Regions from separate parts of the Photobacterium makurazakiensis genome, predicted to be linked through region 1. Evidence: predicted binding sites of a transcription regulator. Region 1 holds the regulator's gene; each other region holds the start of a gene.
The links. Region 1 encodes PurR, which represses purine synthesis genes. Its sites were predicted from a motif close to TNANGNAAACGTTTNCNTNA; they were not measured.
Positions count from the first base shown of each region.

Region 2: the regulator PurR is predicted to act here: its motif matches at 1,583-1,602, upstream of folD (bifunctional methylenetetrahydrofolate dehydrogenase/methenyltetrahydrofolate cyclohydrolase FolD).
Region 3: the regulator PurR is predicted to act here: its motif matches at 885-904, upstream of purT (formate-dependent phosphoribosylglycinamide formyltransferase).
Region 4: the regulator PurR is predicted to act here: its motif matches at 1,800-1,819, upstream of metK (methionine adenosyltransferase).

Region 1 is NZ_JAKJSJ010000043.1:48,935-52,279, forward strand. It holds gene L4D09_RS18805 (hypothetical protein) at 32-427, opposite strand; gene L4D09_RS18810 (TfoX/Sxy family DNA transformation protein) at 721-1,311, opposite strand; cyclic di-GMP riboswitch class I at 1,440-1,544, opposite strand; gene purR (HTH-type transcriptional repressor PurR) at 1,749-2,762, opposite strand; gene L4D09_RS18820 (heme ABC transporter ATP-binding protein) at 3,216-3,345, opposite strand, start outside.
Region 2 is NZ_JAKJSJ010000029.1:38,351-41,695, reverse strand. It holds gene tig (trigger factor) at 1-450, opposite strand, end outside; gene L4D09_RS14085 (hypothetical protein) at 1,075-1,239, shown strand; tRNA gene L4D09_RS14080 (tRNA-Arg) at 1,256-1,332, opposite strand; gene folD (bifunctional methylenetetrahydrofolate dehydrogenase/methenyltetrahydrofolate cyclohydrolase FolD) at 1,735-2,592, shown strand; gene galU (UTP--glucose-1-phosphate uridylyltransferase GalU) at 2,675-3,345, opposite strand, start outside.
Region 3 is NZ_JAKJSJ010000046.1:10,629-13,973, forward strand. It holds gene L4D09_RS19445 (TAXI family TRAP transporter solute-binding subunit) at 1-111, shown strand, start outside; gene L4D09_RS19450 (hypothetical protein) at 236-640, opposite strand; gene purT (formate-dependent phosphoribosylglycinamide formyltransferase) at 961-2,136, shown strand; gene L4D09_RS19460 (thiopurine S-methyltransferase) at 2,236-2,880, opposite strand; gene L4D09_RS19465 (hypothetical protein) at 3,194-3,345, opposite strand, start outside.
Region 4 is NZ_JAKJSJ010000031.1:18,031-21,375, reverse strand. It holds gene tkt (transketolase) at 1-1,690, opposite strand, end outside; gene metK (methionine adenosyltransferase) at 2,083-3,237, shown strand; gene L4D09_RS14820 (SprT family zinc-dependent metalloprotease) at 3,345-3,345, shown strand, end outside.

The sequences.
Region 1 (3,345 bases):
ACTGAGTGATGAAAAAAGTGAATTTAGCCGTTTAGTTGATTATTAATTGAACGGGACGGTCATGCTGAGCTTGGGTGACTATTTTATTGGGTTGTGGGGACGTAAAAAGAATATAGCCACAGGCTAAAATCGGAACAACAGCAAGTAGCATTGTTTTACCAATATGGTAGTTACGATACCAATACTTTTTTGAACGTATTTTTAATAGTAGTCCCCATGTAAGGAGAAGGGCGTTAAAGCCTGAAACGTAAACAAGTACATCGTACATCATTGGCATTGAGGCAATGTTGTTATGGATAAGAATGAGGACAATGACAGGGGGAAGTAAACTGAGTAGTACGCATAGCTTCATTAGCCGAGGCCATTTACCAAACTTATCCTTGAACATTTGATCCGTTTGTCCGGGAAAAGGCTTGGTGCAGTTCATAATAACCTCCGTAAATAGATGCTGTTATTTTACGAGCTTTATAAAGTAAAGAAAGCTTGTTGAGTGTTTTGTAAACAGCTTTGTGAGGCAATTCAATCTTTCAGATTTACTGACAATTAATTGTCATTCATGGGGTGTACGAAGCAATCTGAACGTGCGGTCAACGTATCTAAACGTCTAGCTATGCTATGGAGTTTATAATAATGAGAAGTAGTAATAGAAAGCAGCAATACCACAAACGATGCATTAACAAGAGGTGTATCATCACCTCTTGTTAATGGTACTAAGCAGGGTTAACTAAGCTTTGAAAGAAGTTCTGAGCGGCGGTCTTGTGGAATCACTGACCAATGCTTACCACTAATTGCACCTTCTAAAGCCCATAAAAGATCAATGCTTACCGTACCTTGATGGGTATCTTGCAATGCTCTAAAAGCATTCAAAGAACCGGCTTCAAATAGGGCGTCGACACTGATAATCCCAGCTTTTTTAAGCATACGTTCGTTTGCTAGCCGTAAGTTAGGTAGATCCTTTATACGTTCAGGTCCTGCCTTACTTTTTGTTTCTTTGTCTTCTTTTGCCGCTTCAAGAGAGCGCTTAGCTTGGCTAAGTATTTTAGTTGTGTCTTCCCACCATTCATCTGGAATTGCAAAATGCTTGGTAACAACAGGAAATCCACGTTTCTTATAAATATATGGCTTTAAGCCTGCCTGTTTAAAATCTTGTTCGTTTTCAGCATTGGCACGAAGATGAAGTTTGTCGTTAACAACGAGTGCAAACATTGTTTCACCTGCGAATATGCCAAATCCGCCAAACATCGAGCGTGATTTTACGTTGTTGAAACAACTAAACAGTCGTAATGAATTTTTAAGTACTGGTTTGTCCATGCTTCTTCTCGGTGAAAAAAATCTAGGGTCACCTAACAACAGAGCGAGGATTTCAGATTAGCAAAATTAACAAAAGAGTAATGTCAGAATCATGTAAAATATGACGCCTGATCACTATTGCTATATCCATCGGCAACCCCGCTACCTTAAGTCGAACTAGTTATTGAAAACTATGGACTCTTAGGCCGGAAGCTTTGCGTCCCAATCTTTCGAAAGGTTTGCCTTGTTCGTGACTGTTTAAGAATATCGCAGAAGCAAAATTTGAACCTGCTCCCACTTTTAATAGCGTGACCTTGCTCCCATAAATTATTTTATCTTGTATTTATTTAATTATAAAAAACACCCAAAGTTGAGTGTTTATTCTAATAAGGCATAGGGATAAGACTAAAAAAACGGAGGAAAAGCCTCCGTTTCTATCTCGAGTGATTATTGGCTTGTTACGAATTGGTGTTTCGGTTTATCACTGACTTTCTAATCACAAGCTCTGGTATCATTTCAAATATACGGTGCTCATGCTCTTTATCTTTCACTCGCTCCAACAGAATTTCGATAGCTGTTTTACCAAGACGGCGCTTAGGCTGGTGAATAGTGGTTAGCGGTGGAGAAAAGTACGGTGCTAAATCAATATTATCGTAGCCGATAATTGAAATATCTTCAGGTACACGAATACCAGCTTGTGAAAATGTACTGATCATGCCCATCGCCATGATGTCATTGAAGCAAAAGATCGCCGTTGGACGTTTGTCCATTGCAATGATCTTGTTAGCGGCTTCAACTGCAGATTCACATTCAAAATCGCCTTCTAAAATCCAATCTGATTCGACTTCCAGCTCGGCTTCTGACATGGCTTTTTTAAAGCCTTTTAAGCGTTCACGACAAGCTGTTTTATCACTGTGACCTGTTAAGCAACCGATAGCTTTATGCCCATGCTCAATGAAGAACTTAGTCGCAACATAGCCGCCTAACGCAGCATTATCTTGAATTTTATCTGTATGAGGGCTTTCTGGTCCCCAATCCATGACAACCATAGGCAAGTCTTTTTGGCGCTCTAATAGACCGAGTAGGTTTTCATCCAAGTCTGAGCACATGACCAACAAACCATCAACGCGTTTTTCAGCCAGCATGCGTAAATAATCACGTTGCTTCTCAAGGTTACCTTCTGTGTTGCATAAGATAAGCGTGTAACCAGCACCGTAACAGTACTCTTCAACACCGTGTACGACTTCAGCAAAGAAAGGGTTGGTCGATTTTGTAACCAACATGCCAATAGTACGGGTTGTGTTGCATTTTAAGCTACGCGCCACAGCACTCGGAGCGTAGTTTAGCTCGTCAACTGCAGACAGTACTTTTTTCTGCGTTGCTTCTGCGACAAATCGCGTTTTGTTAATCACGTGAGAGACGGTGGTTGTAGAGACACCAGCCATACGTGCAACATCTTTAATCGTTGCCATATTTATTCTTCTAATAATAAGGGTCAAATGACCTAGGTAATTTTAAGCTTTACTCAATAGAGTAGTGCACTGCTAAAACAGTTCACTGTTCTGTTGAGTACAGATAACAGAAACGACAAAAGGCCGCGACACGAATGGGCGGCTTCGTTTCTTATAGTATTCATATTCTATCGCGATTACAGGGTTTCAATTGTTGCATAGTGTAATCGCTTGCGCTCTCATTTTACTCAGTGTAGCAAAGAGTGCAATGTTTCTTGTCTTAATAAATCAGGATTATTTATGGATAAGAACGAATTGGTTTATTTATAACCAGTTATAAATCTGGTGAATTGTTCTGCTAAAGATGAAACGGTAAGTTTATAAAGCCTTTTTAGTTTGATTAAGAAGGCTTTAAGGCAAATGAAGTAGAATGAAAAAAGAGCTATTTTTGGTTTGTTTAACAACAATTTGCCGTTAAATAGCCAGTTTTAATGTTGATTTGGGCTCTTCAATTTCGTGGCTGGAGGTTGCGAGCACAATAGGGTAATTATCGATTGGGTGCTGTGTAATGCAAACAGGCCAACCATAAACGCGTTCGATCGTT
Region 2 (3,345 bases), on a different contig from region 1:
AGTAGCTTGCTGCTTACGTAGCGTATCTAGCATGCCGTCTACGTCTTTGTCTTTAACTTCAACTGCAGGCTTTTCTACAGCAATTTTGTCTAGACCCGCTAACGCGATTTCTGGGAAGATTTCGAAAGACGCCTTAAATACAAGATCTTTACCTTCAGCGATATCAACTGGAGTGAAAGTTGGTGCGCCTGCTGGGTTGATCTTTTCTTTAACGATTGCTTCGATGTAGTGACGCTGCATCACTTCACCTAGGATGTCTTGGCGAACAGATGCGCCAAACATACGAGCAACCATTTTCATAGGTGCTTTACCAGGACGGAAACCATCAAAACGACGATTTTTAGCAATTTTCTTCAGTTCAGCAGCAACTGCATCTTCGATGTTAGCAGCAGGAACTGTGATAGTTAGATGGCGTTCTAGACCTTCAGTGGTTTCAACGGTAACTTGCATTTTATTTAACCTCAAAACTTACTCAGTGTTCTCTGAGTGATGTTGCCGATCAGCAATACTGACGGTGGCATCCTTTCGTGTTATGGCTGACAACCACGCCAACACCATAACGCCTTAATTCTGATAATTTCTGTTTCTGCTGACGGTATAGTCACTGAAGCAGAAATTAAAAAACGCGGTATTATAGCGATCCATGACCCTGCCGTCGAGACAGAGTGGCCGCACCGCAATCAAACCTTTCACACAAGATAGGGGCAAAAATTCCATTTACAAGGGTAAAGCCCAAAAAAGTCCTTCACTTTTGCTGTTTTTTGACAATAGCCTCTTTTATTTCCAGAAACTCTGTCTTCATTGTTGCTTTTTAATCCAGCGAATCAATCACCCTCAGGGCGACTAACCACATCTAAATATCGCTTCTAGCCGGTTGTTTGAATACTACACTGTCTAAAAAACCATCAACACATCTCCTCTTCCCGATACAAGATCTAAAAAGGAAATAAAGAATACATACCCAGGATCAAAATTATTCCAAAACATTCTAAATAAGCAACACCGTGCACATAAGAAAAATTGGCATAACGTATTATTTATCGCAGGATCCCTCAGAAATAAAAGGATATAGCGATGAAAAGGAATAAAGCCAAGGTTATTGCATCATGGCAACCCACAAACGAGCGTGAACTATTAGCATTAAAAGAACTACTTGTTCAGGAAATTGCTGGAAATACGAAACAGCACCAAGGTGGAACAGGTGAACTGGGTAATAACACAGGGAGAATGATTCGATAAATTAAAACGAGGGAAATGGCACGCCCTGCAGGATTCGAACCTGCGACCACATCCTTAGAAGGGACGTGCTCTATCCAGCTGAGCTAAGGGCGCATCATTGTAGCGCTAGGCTACGGGACGGGATTATACGTCGCTGATTATTAACGTCAATGCTTTTCCCTCTATTTTTCGTACGTTTGCAACTAAGCGTTCAAACAAAAGGCAAAGCGCTGATAAATAAAACGACCACGTTCTGCATAGTAAAAGTTGCACAGTACTTGTTAAGCGATCTTTGTTTCGTCCCCCTACAAACAACAAAAGATTAAACAACACACATCCACAATCAAAAATTTAACGAAAACACCAAGGCAAACGTTTGCGCTGTAGATCTTGTTCACATTTTTTGCGACAATAACGGCGCTTTAATAAACCAGTTACTGAGTCATCTTTAACAAGATACACAAAGCAGAAACAGCACGCTGGTTATTGCTCACCAATTCAACCCAAAGGATAAACATGGCCGCTCAAATTATTGATGGAAAACTTATCTCTCAAACAGTTCGTCAAGAAGTTAAGGCACGCGTTAAGGCACGCGTTGAAGCAGGCTTACGTGCTCCGGGGTTAGCCGTAGTATTAGTTGGTCAAGATCCAGCATCACAGATCTATGTTGGCAGTAAACGAAAAGCATGTGATGAAGTCGGGTTTGTTTCTAAATCATTCGATCTTCCAGCATCGGCAACAGAAACAGAACTACTCGCTTTGATCGAAGAGCTCAATCAAGACAAGAACATTGATGGTATTTTGGTTCAGCTGCCATTACCTGCCGGTATAGACAGTACCAAGGTACTTGAGCACATCAGCCCAGAGAAAGACGTTGATGGCTTCCACCCTTATAATGTCGGCCGTTTATGCCAACGCATTCCCAAGCTACGATCTTGTACACCAAAAGGGATTATCACATTACTTGAGCGATACAATATAGAAGTCCGTGGTAAGCATGCGGTCGTTGTAGGTGCTTCAAATATTGTTGGCAGGCCAATGACACTAGAGTTGTTGCTTGCTGGCGCAACCACGACTACCTGCCACCGCTTTACTAAAGATCTTGAAGGCCATGTCCGCCAAGCTGACATTTTGGTGGTTGCTGTCGGTAAACCGAATTTTATTCCGGGCCACTGGGTTAAGAAAGGGGCGACTATCATTGATGTGGGTATTAACCGCTTGGATAATGGCAAGTTAGCGGGTGATGTTGAATATGATGTTGCAAGAGAAAATGCGCGTCACATAACTCCTGTTCCTGGTGGCGTTGGTCCAATGACAGTAGCAACATTGATTGAAAATACACTGCATGCCTGTGAGCAGTATCATTCAGAGTAACTAGACATGAAGTGATCTGACTGGTAATAAAAAGCGAGAGACAAGTCTCTCGCTTTTGCTTTCTAACATCAGGTAATGCGGTTTAACGAGAAGTGTTATTCACCATCTCTTTCAAGAAAGCAGTAAAATCCTTACCTAAGCTTTCGTGGCGCATGCCGTATTCAACGAATGCCTGCATATAACCTAACTTGCTCCCGCAGTCATGGCTTTTACCTGACATATGGAAAGCATTGACCTGCTGTGATTCCATCAACATATCAATCGCATCGGTTAACTGGATTTCATCACCAGCACCAACAGGTGTACGGGCAAGTAAGCCCCAAATCTCTGCCGGTAAAATATATCGACCGACAATCGCCAAGTTTGATGGCGCATCGTCTAAATCGGGCTTTTCAACCACTTTGCTCATTGCCGTGGTTTCACCTGCATTCAGTTCAACACCTGCAATATCAGCCACACCATAGTTTGATACTTCAGACATAGGTACAGGCTCAACCATCACCTGACTAATGTTCGTATCATTAAATGATGCAACCATCGCTGCCATGTTTTCTTTGCGTAAATCACTGGCAACGTCATCGAGGATCACGTCAGGTAATACAACCGCAAAAGGTTCATCACCAATCAAAGGGTGAGCACACAAAACAGCATGCCCTAGCCCCTTGGCTTGACCTTGGCGCACATGCATGATGGTCACGTCTTTAGGACAAATTTTCTGTACTTCATCCAGCAGTTGACGCTTAACACGTTTTT
Region 3 (3,345 bases), on a different contig from region 1:
GCCTTTGCCCATTTAAACAAAGCTGAAATGACGACAGATGGGCTCTCTGCACCTTTGCATGACGGTGCTAGGCAATATTATGAAGAAGCAGGGTTAATCAAAGAAAAATAATACCAATCTGGATAATATTTTAGTCTATCAGGCGATTGCAGCCTGATAGACACTATAATGATTGCCATTAAATATCGGCGCCTCTATTACCTATAACAGCATCCTATAACAACGATTGGCATCACTAGAAGCGAAACCTAAAGCCTAATTGGCCTTCCAACTCTAAATTGACATCTTCAACAACATATAACGTTGGGCCCACTTCGCCATAAAACTCAAAACTGTTAACTGGTACTTCAAAGCCAACACCGCCACGTACACCTAACTTATTATGCTTCTTATCGACATACTGAGCACCGACGAATGTATACAAGTTATTCATACCTGGGTCATTAGTAAGTGATCCTAAATTAAATGTCTTATCGAAAGCCAAACCAAAATCATCAATACCCAATGAGAAGCGTAAATCATGGTGCTTATACTGAATACCGGACATTGGACTACCAAAAAACATACCCAAAGCTTGTGAAGCCTGTGCCTGGATTGGTAATGCACATAATAAACCTAAGCCAATTAACGCTTTTTTCATGACGATACTACTGCTCTATTCAGACGAAATTGGTAGTAACTTAACGAGAAAGTTCCCAAATTTCGAGCCTGACTAGGCAGATATGACATAACTTTGACAAATTATGAACGGTGTTTAATAGAAGTGCCAGTGATGAGTGCGAATGGTTTTTACGCAAAAAAGCGTAAAGTGCCGCTTAATTATTCGCTAATCATGATTGAGGTTAACCAATGAAAAAATGGGGAAAAAGATTGCTCCCCCCATAAATAGCAAACGTTTGCGCGAGTGTAAAAATACTGTATGATTCTAGGTAATTTGACTACACCCAGTAAGGAAATTCGATGTTAGGGTCTGCAACAAGTCTAAATGCTACACGTGTGCTGCTTCTTGGTTCTGGTGAGTTAGGTAAAGAAGTCGCGATTGAATGCCAACGCCTTGGTCTAGAAGTTATTGCCATAGATCGTTACGCTAACGCACCAGCTATGCAAGTTGCACATCGTAGCCATGTCATTGATATGCTTGACAGCGAAGCATTAAAACATGTTATTGAACTTGAAAAGCCACATTATGTGGTGCCTGAGATCGAAGCAATTGCAACAGAGACATTAGTAGAGCTTGAACGAGATGGCCTAAATGTCGTACCAACAGCAAATGCCACTAAACTGACCATGAATCGTGAAGGTATTCGTCGCTTAGCCGCTGAAGACCTATCTATTCCAACCTCACCTTACGAGTTCTCTGATCAGTTTGACGACTTTGCGGCTTCTGTGGAACGTATTGGCACACCTTGTGTTGTTAAGCCAATCATGAGTTCATCGGGCAAAGGTCAAAGTGTAATCAAAACACCAGCAGACATTGAAACTGCATGGCAATATGCACAAGAAGGGGGCCGCGCGGGCGCTGGACGTGTCATTGTTGAAGGTTTTGTCGAGTTCGACTATGAAATTACCCTTCTAACAGTACGAGCGGTAGATGGCATTCATTTCTGTGCGCCAATTGGTCACCGACAAGAAGATGGTGATTATCGCGAGTCATGGCAGCCACAACAAATGTCTGAAGCCGCTTTAAAGGCTGCACAAGATGTTGCCGAGAAGGTTGTTAACGCGTTAGGCGGCTATGGCCTATTTGGTGTTGAGCTATTCGTGAAAGGCGATGAGGTTCTGTTCAGTGAAGTATCCCCTCGCCCACATGACACAGGTATGGTAACGCTTATTTCTCAAGAGCTATCTGAGTTTGCTCTTCACGTACGCGCTTTCCTTGGCTTACCTATTCACTCGATCAATCAATTCGGCCCATCAGCATCTGCGGTTGTTCTTGCAGAAGGTGTATCAAGCAATATTCGTTTTGATAATTTAACCGCTGCGCTTGCACGTCCTAATACGCAAGTACGCTTGTTTGCAAAACCTGAAATCAATGGCCGACGTCGCTTAGGTGTTGCTTTAACCCGACGTGACAGTGTGGAACAAGCAATTGAAGATTCAGTCGCTACAGCAGCAGACATTAACGTTATCTTCTAGTTCATTACAACGTCATATTAAGTTCAACACGAATTAAAAAAGGAGCTTAAGCTCCTTTTTTATTACTTTAAAGAGGCCGCCCAGAAGCCATGTCGGGCATTAGTTAACTTCAATCAACCATACTTCTTCTGCAAAACGTGTAAGACCACGCTGACGGCGTGGGTGCGTCTCACCAGCATCGTAACGTCCCAAATGGGTGATCTTACAGTTGGTAAACAACGCATCAACGTCCATGCTTGGTACAGAGAATGGAGGGCCATCCATTTCATTTTGTGGGTAATCGAGAGTAACCAATAAAATACGCCCACCAGGCTTAACCAACGACAGAAGCTTTTCTACATACAATTTACGCATTGACTCAGGCATTGCAATCAACGCTGCACGGTCATAAACCACATCGGCTGGATCTATTTGCGTTGAAAAGAAGTCGCCACAGTAAATACTGATTTCATCAAATTCATACAAGGTTTGGTGGTTACCAAGCGTTGTTACCATTGGGGTATAAAAATGCTCAGTAAAAAAGGTGCGTACAGCAATATCACTCAGCTCAACACCAATCACTTTGTTATGCTTTTCAGCCAACCATGTAAGATCGACCGATTTGCCACACATAGGGACAAATACAACGTCATCTCGGTTCGCATTCACCTGTGACCAATATTTCGTTAAAGCAGGGTTGATGTCATCAAGGTGGAAACCTATTCGGTTTTCTGCCCAGCGGCTATGCCAAAATTCTGCATCCATTTATTCTTATCTCTTTATGTGACTGACTGTCTTATGCCTGAGTTATACCAAAGCACCCTACTTCAGACAAGTTTGAAGGCCTATTAAAGCGCCCAGAGCCTCATCTAAGGTGTTTTTTCATCACACTCCACCCCAAGTTCGCATTTCAGCCAAAACGTTCAAATAACGAGCTTGGAGAGCTTTGGATACAAAAAAAGATGCCTAAGCATCCTTTTTTGCTAATTGGTTTTTATTGCTAAAAACCAATTAAAATCTGTTCTTCAACTTTTCTTTCTATGAGAGTCATTGAATAAACGATATTGGGTCATCGGAATTATGAAATTCGGAATAACTTAATCGAGTCTCGACGTACCGTCACACCACGGAAAGTCACAGGCTCTAACAACGTCATAAGTTGCTTAGAAACAAAAAACTTACCGCCGTAGCTACGATCGCCACCACGATTCACCCAATCTGCAAATTCAT
Region 4 (3,345 bases), on a different contig from region 1:
GCTCAACTTCAGAACCTGTTGCGATAAGGATTAGCTCAGGCTTGCCTTCGCAATCTTTCAGGATGTAGCCACCTTTAGCGATGTCTGCAACCTGCGCTTCAGTACGTGCTTGCTGTGCAAGGTTCTGACGCGAGAAGATAAGAGATGTAGGACCATCTTTACGTTCAATAGCCAGTTTCCAAGCAACGGCAGACTCAACCTGATCACATGGACGCCATGTGCTCATGTTTGGTGTTAGACGTAGCGATGCGATTTGTTCAACTGGTTGGTGAGTTGGACCATCTTCGCCTAGGCCGATAGAATCGTGCGTGTAAACTTGGATGTTCTGAATTTTCATCAGAGCAGCCATACGCATTGCGTTACGAGCGTATTCCATGAACATTAGGAATGTTGCACCGTATGGTACGAAACCACCGTGTAGCGCAATACCGTTCATGATAGCTGTCATGCCGAATTCACGTACACCGTAGTGGATGTAGTTACCAGAGAAGTCATTTGCTTCTAGTGACTTAGAACCAGACCACATGGTTAGGTTAGAAGGCGCAAGGTCAGCAGAGCCGCCCATGAATTCAGGTAGCATAGCACCGAACGCTTCTAGAGCATTTTGAGATGCTTTACGTGATGCGATGTTTGCTGGATTAGCTTGCAGATCAGCAATGATTGCATTCGCTTTTTCTTCCCACTGTGCAGGTAGGTCACCGTTTACACGGCGCTTGTATTCTGCTGCTAGCTCAGGGTAAGCCGCGGCGTATGCTGCGAACTTCTCATCCCATGCTGCTTCTTTCGCAGTACCAGCTTCTTTCGCATCCCACTCAGCGGCGATGTCTGCAGGGATCTCAAATGGACCATGCTCCCAACCAAGTGCAGCTTTCGTTGCAGCAATTTCGTCAGCGCCTAATGGTGCGCCGTGACAATCATGCGTACCCGCTTTGTTTGGTGAACCAAAGCCGATAACCGTTTTAGTACAGATCAGTGTTGGGCGACCTGTCTCTGCTTTTGCCGCTTCAATAGCCGCATTGATTGCGTCAGCATCGTGACCATCAACCGCAGGGATAACATGCCAGCCGTAAGCTTCAAAGCGCTTTGGTGTATCGTCAGAGAACCAGCCTTCAACTTCACCATCAATAGAGATACCGTTGTCATCCCAGAATGCTACCAACTTACCTAGGCCCAATGTGCCAGCAAGTGAACAAGCTTCGTGAGAGATACCTTCCATCAAACAACCATCGCCCATAAACACGTAGGTGTTGTGGTCTACGATGTCGTGGCCTTCACGGTTGAACTGAGCAGCAAGCGCTTTCTCAGCCATCGCCATGCCCACACCGTTGGTGATGCCTTGGCCTAGTGGACCTGTGGTTGTTTCAATACCCGGTGCGTAACCGTATTCAGGGTGGCCCGGTGTTTTAGAGTGCAGTTGACGGAAGTTCTTCAGATCATCAATAGATAGATCGTAACCCGTCAAATGAAGCAGAGAATAAATTAGCATTGAACCGTGGCCGTTAGACAGAATAAAACGGTCGCGATCAGCCCACTCAGGGTTTTGTGGGTTGTGGTTCATGTGGCCACGCCACAGTACTTCAGCGATATCAGCCATACCCATAGGTGCACCAGGGTGGCCAGAGTTAGCTTGTTGAACACCATCCATGCTTAGGGCGCGGATTGCATTAGCAAGTTCTTTACGAGAAGACATGTCTGCTCCAGAGGTTCGTAGACTTTTATATGATGATTAAAGTTAGCAATCTATTGCTCAACATTAACCAGAGTTCGGCGGGCGAGTATTGTCGCAAAGTCACCCCCCTTACTGCAAACGATTTCCTTCGAAAAATAAGTTCCATATCAACATGCTGGGGTAAACCCATATTCCAACTAACTGTAATCAAAGCTATACAGGGGAAACGTTTGCTTATCTAGCGAACCATATCCCTATGCTTCGTACTGTTGCTTTTATATCACCAATGCGTATTATAGCCGTCTAGACGGAGGTAGCTCTATACATACAAACGTATATCCATATGCATTTGTATGATGCTTTAGCAATCATATAGAGTCCGAAATTATCATTCATTTTTTGTGGGAGCGCTCATGGCGAAGCACCTGTTTACTTCTGAGTCAGTATCAGAAGGTCATCCAGATAAAATTGCAGACCAAATTTCAGATGCAGTATTGGATGCGATCTTAGAACAAGATCCTAAAGCACGTGTTGCGTGTGAGACTTACGTAAAAACCGGCATGGTAATGGTTGGTGGTGAAGTTACCACTTCTGCTTGGGTTGATATCGAAGAAATCACCCGCGAAACCGTTCGTGAAATTGGTTATGTTCATTCAGATATGGGTTTTGATGCTGACTCTTGTGCAGTACTAAACACTATCGGTAAGCAATCACCAGACATCAACCAAGGTGTTGATAAAGAAGACCCGAAAGAACAGGGGGCTGGTGACCAAGGTATTATGTTTGGTTACGCAACTAACGAAACACCAATTTTAATGCCTGCGCCAATTACTTACTCTCACCTGCTTGTTAAAAAGCAAGCTGAAGTACGTAAGAGCGGCAAGTTAGATTTCCTTCGTCCAGATGCGAAATCACAAGTTACCTTCCAGTACGACCAAGGCAAAATCGTTGGTATCGATGCGGTTGTTCTTTCAACGCAACATTGTGATTCAGTAACGACACCGGATCTACGTGAAGCCGTAATGGAAGAAATCATCAAACCAGTACTGCCAGAAGAGTGGATCAACAAAGACACTAACTTCTTCATCAACCCAACCGGCCGTTTTGTTATCGGTGGCCCAATGGGTGACTGTGGTCTAACTGGTCGTAAGATCATCGTTGATACCTACGGTGGCGCAGCTCGTCACGGTGGTGGTGCATTCTCTGGTAAAGATCCATCAAAAGTTGACCGCTCAGCAGCATACGCAGCACGTTATGTAGCAAAAAACATCGTAGCAGCTGGCATGGCTGATCGTTGTGAAATCCAACTTTCTTACGCTATCGGTGTTGCTGATCCAACATCTATCATGGTGGAAACGTTTGGCACTGAAAAAGTACCACACGACATCATCATTGAAGCTGTACGCCAACACTTCGACCTACGCCCATACGGCCTGCAAGAAATGCTGAACCTTCTTCAGCCTATCTACCAGCAAACAGCGGCATACGGTCACTTTGGTCGTGAAGAATTCCCTTGGGAAGCGACAGACAAAGCAGCAATCCTTCGCGATTTCGCAAACATCAGATAAGTTTGCTCATCTCCGAATAAAGAAAAGGAAGCCTCGGCTTCCTTTTTTGTTTTTTCCCACTTCGTTATACTTCCTGATTGTCGGGCTACAACTATAAAGTCAACGTTA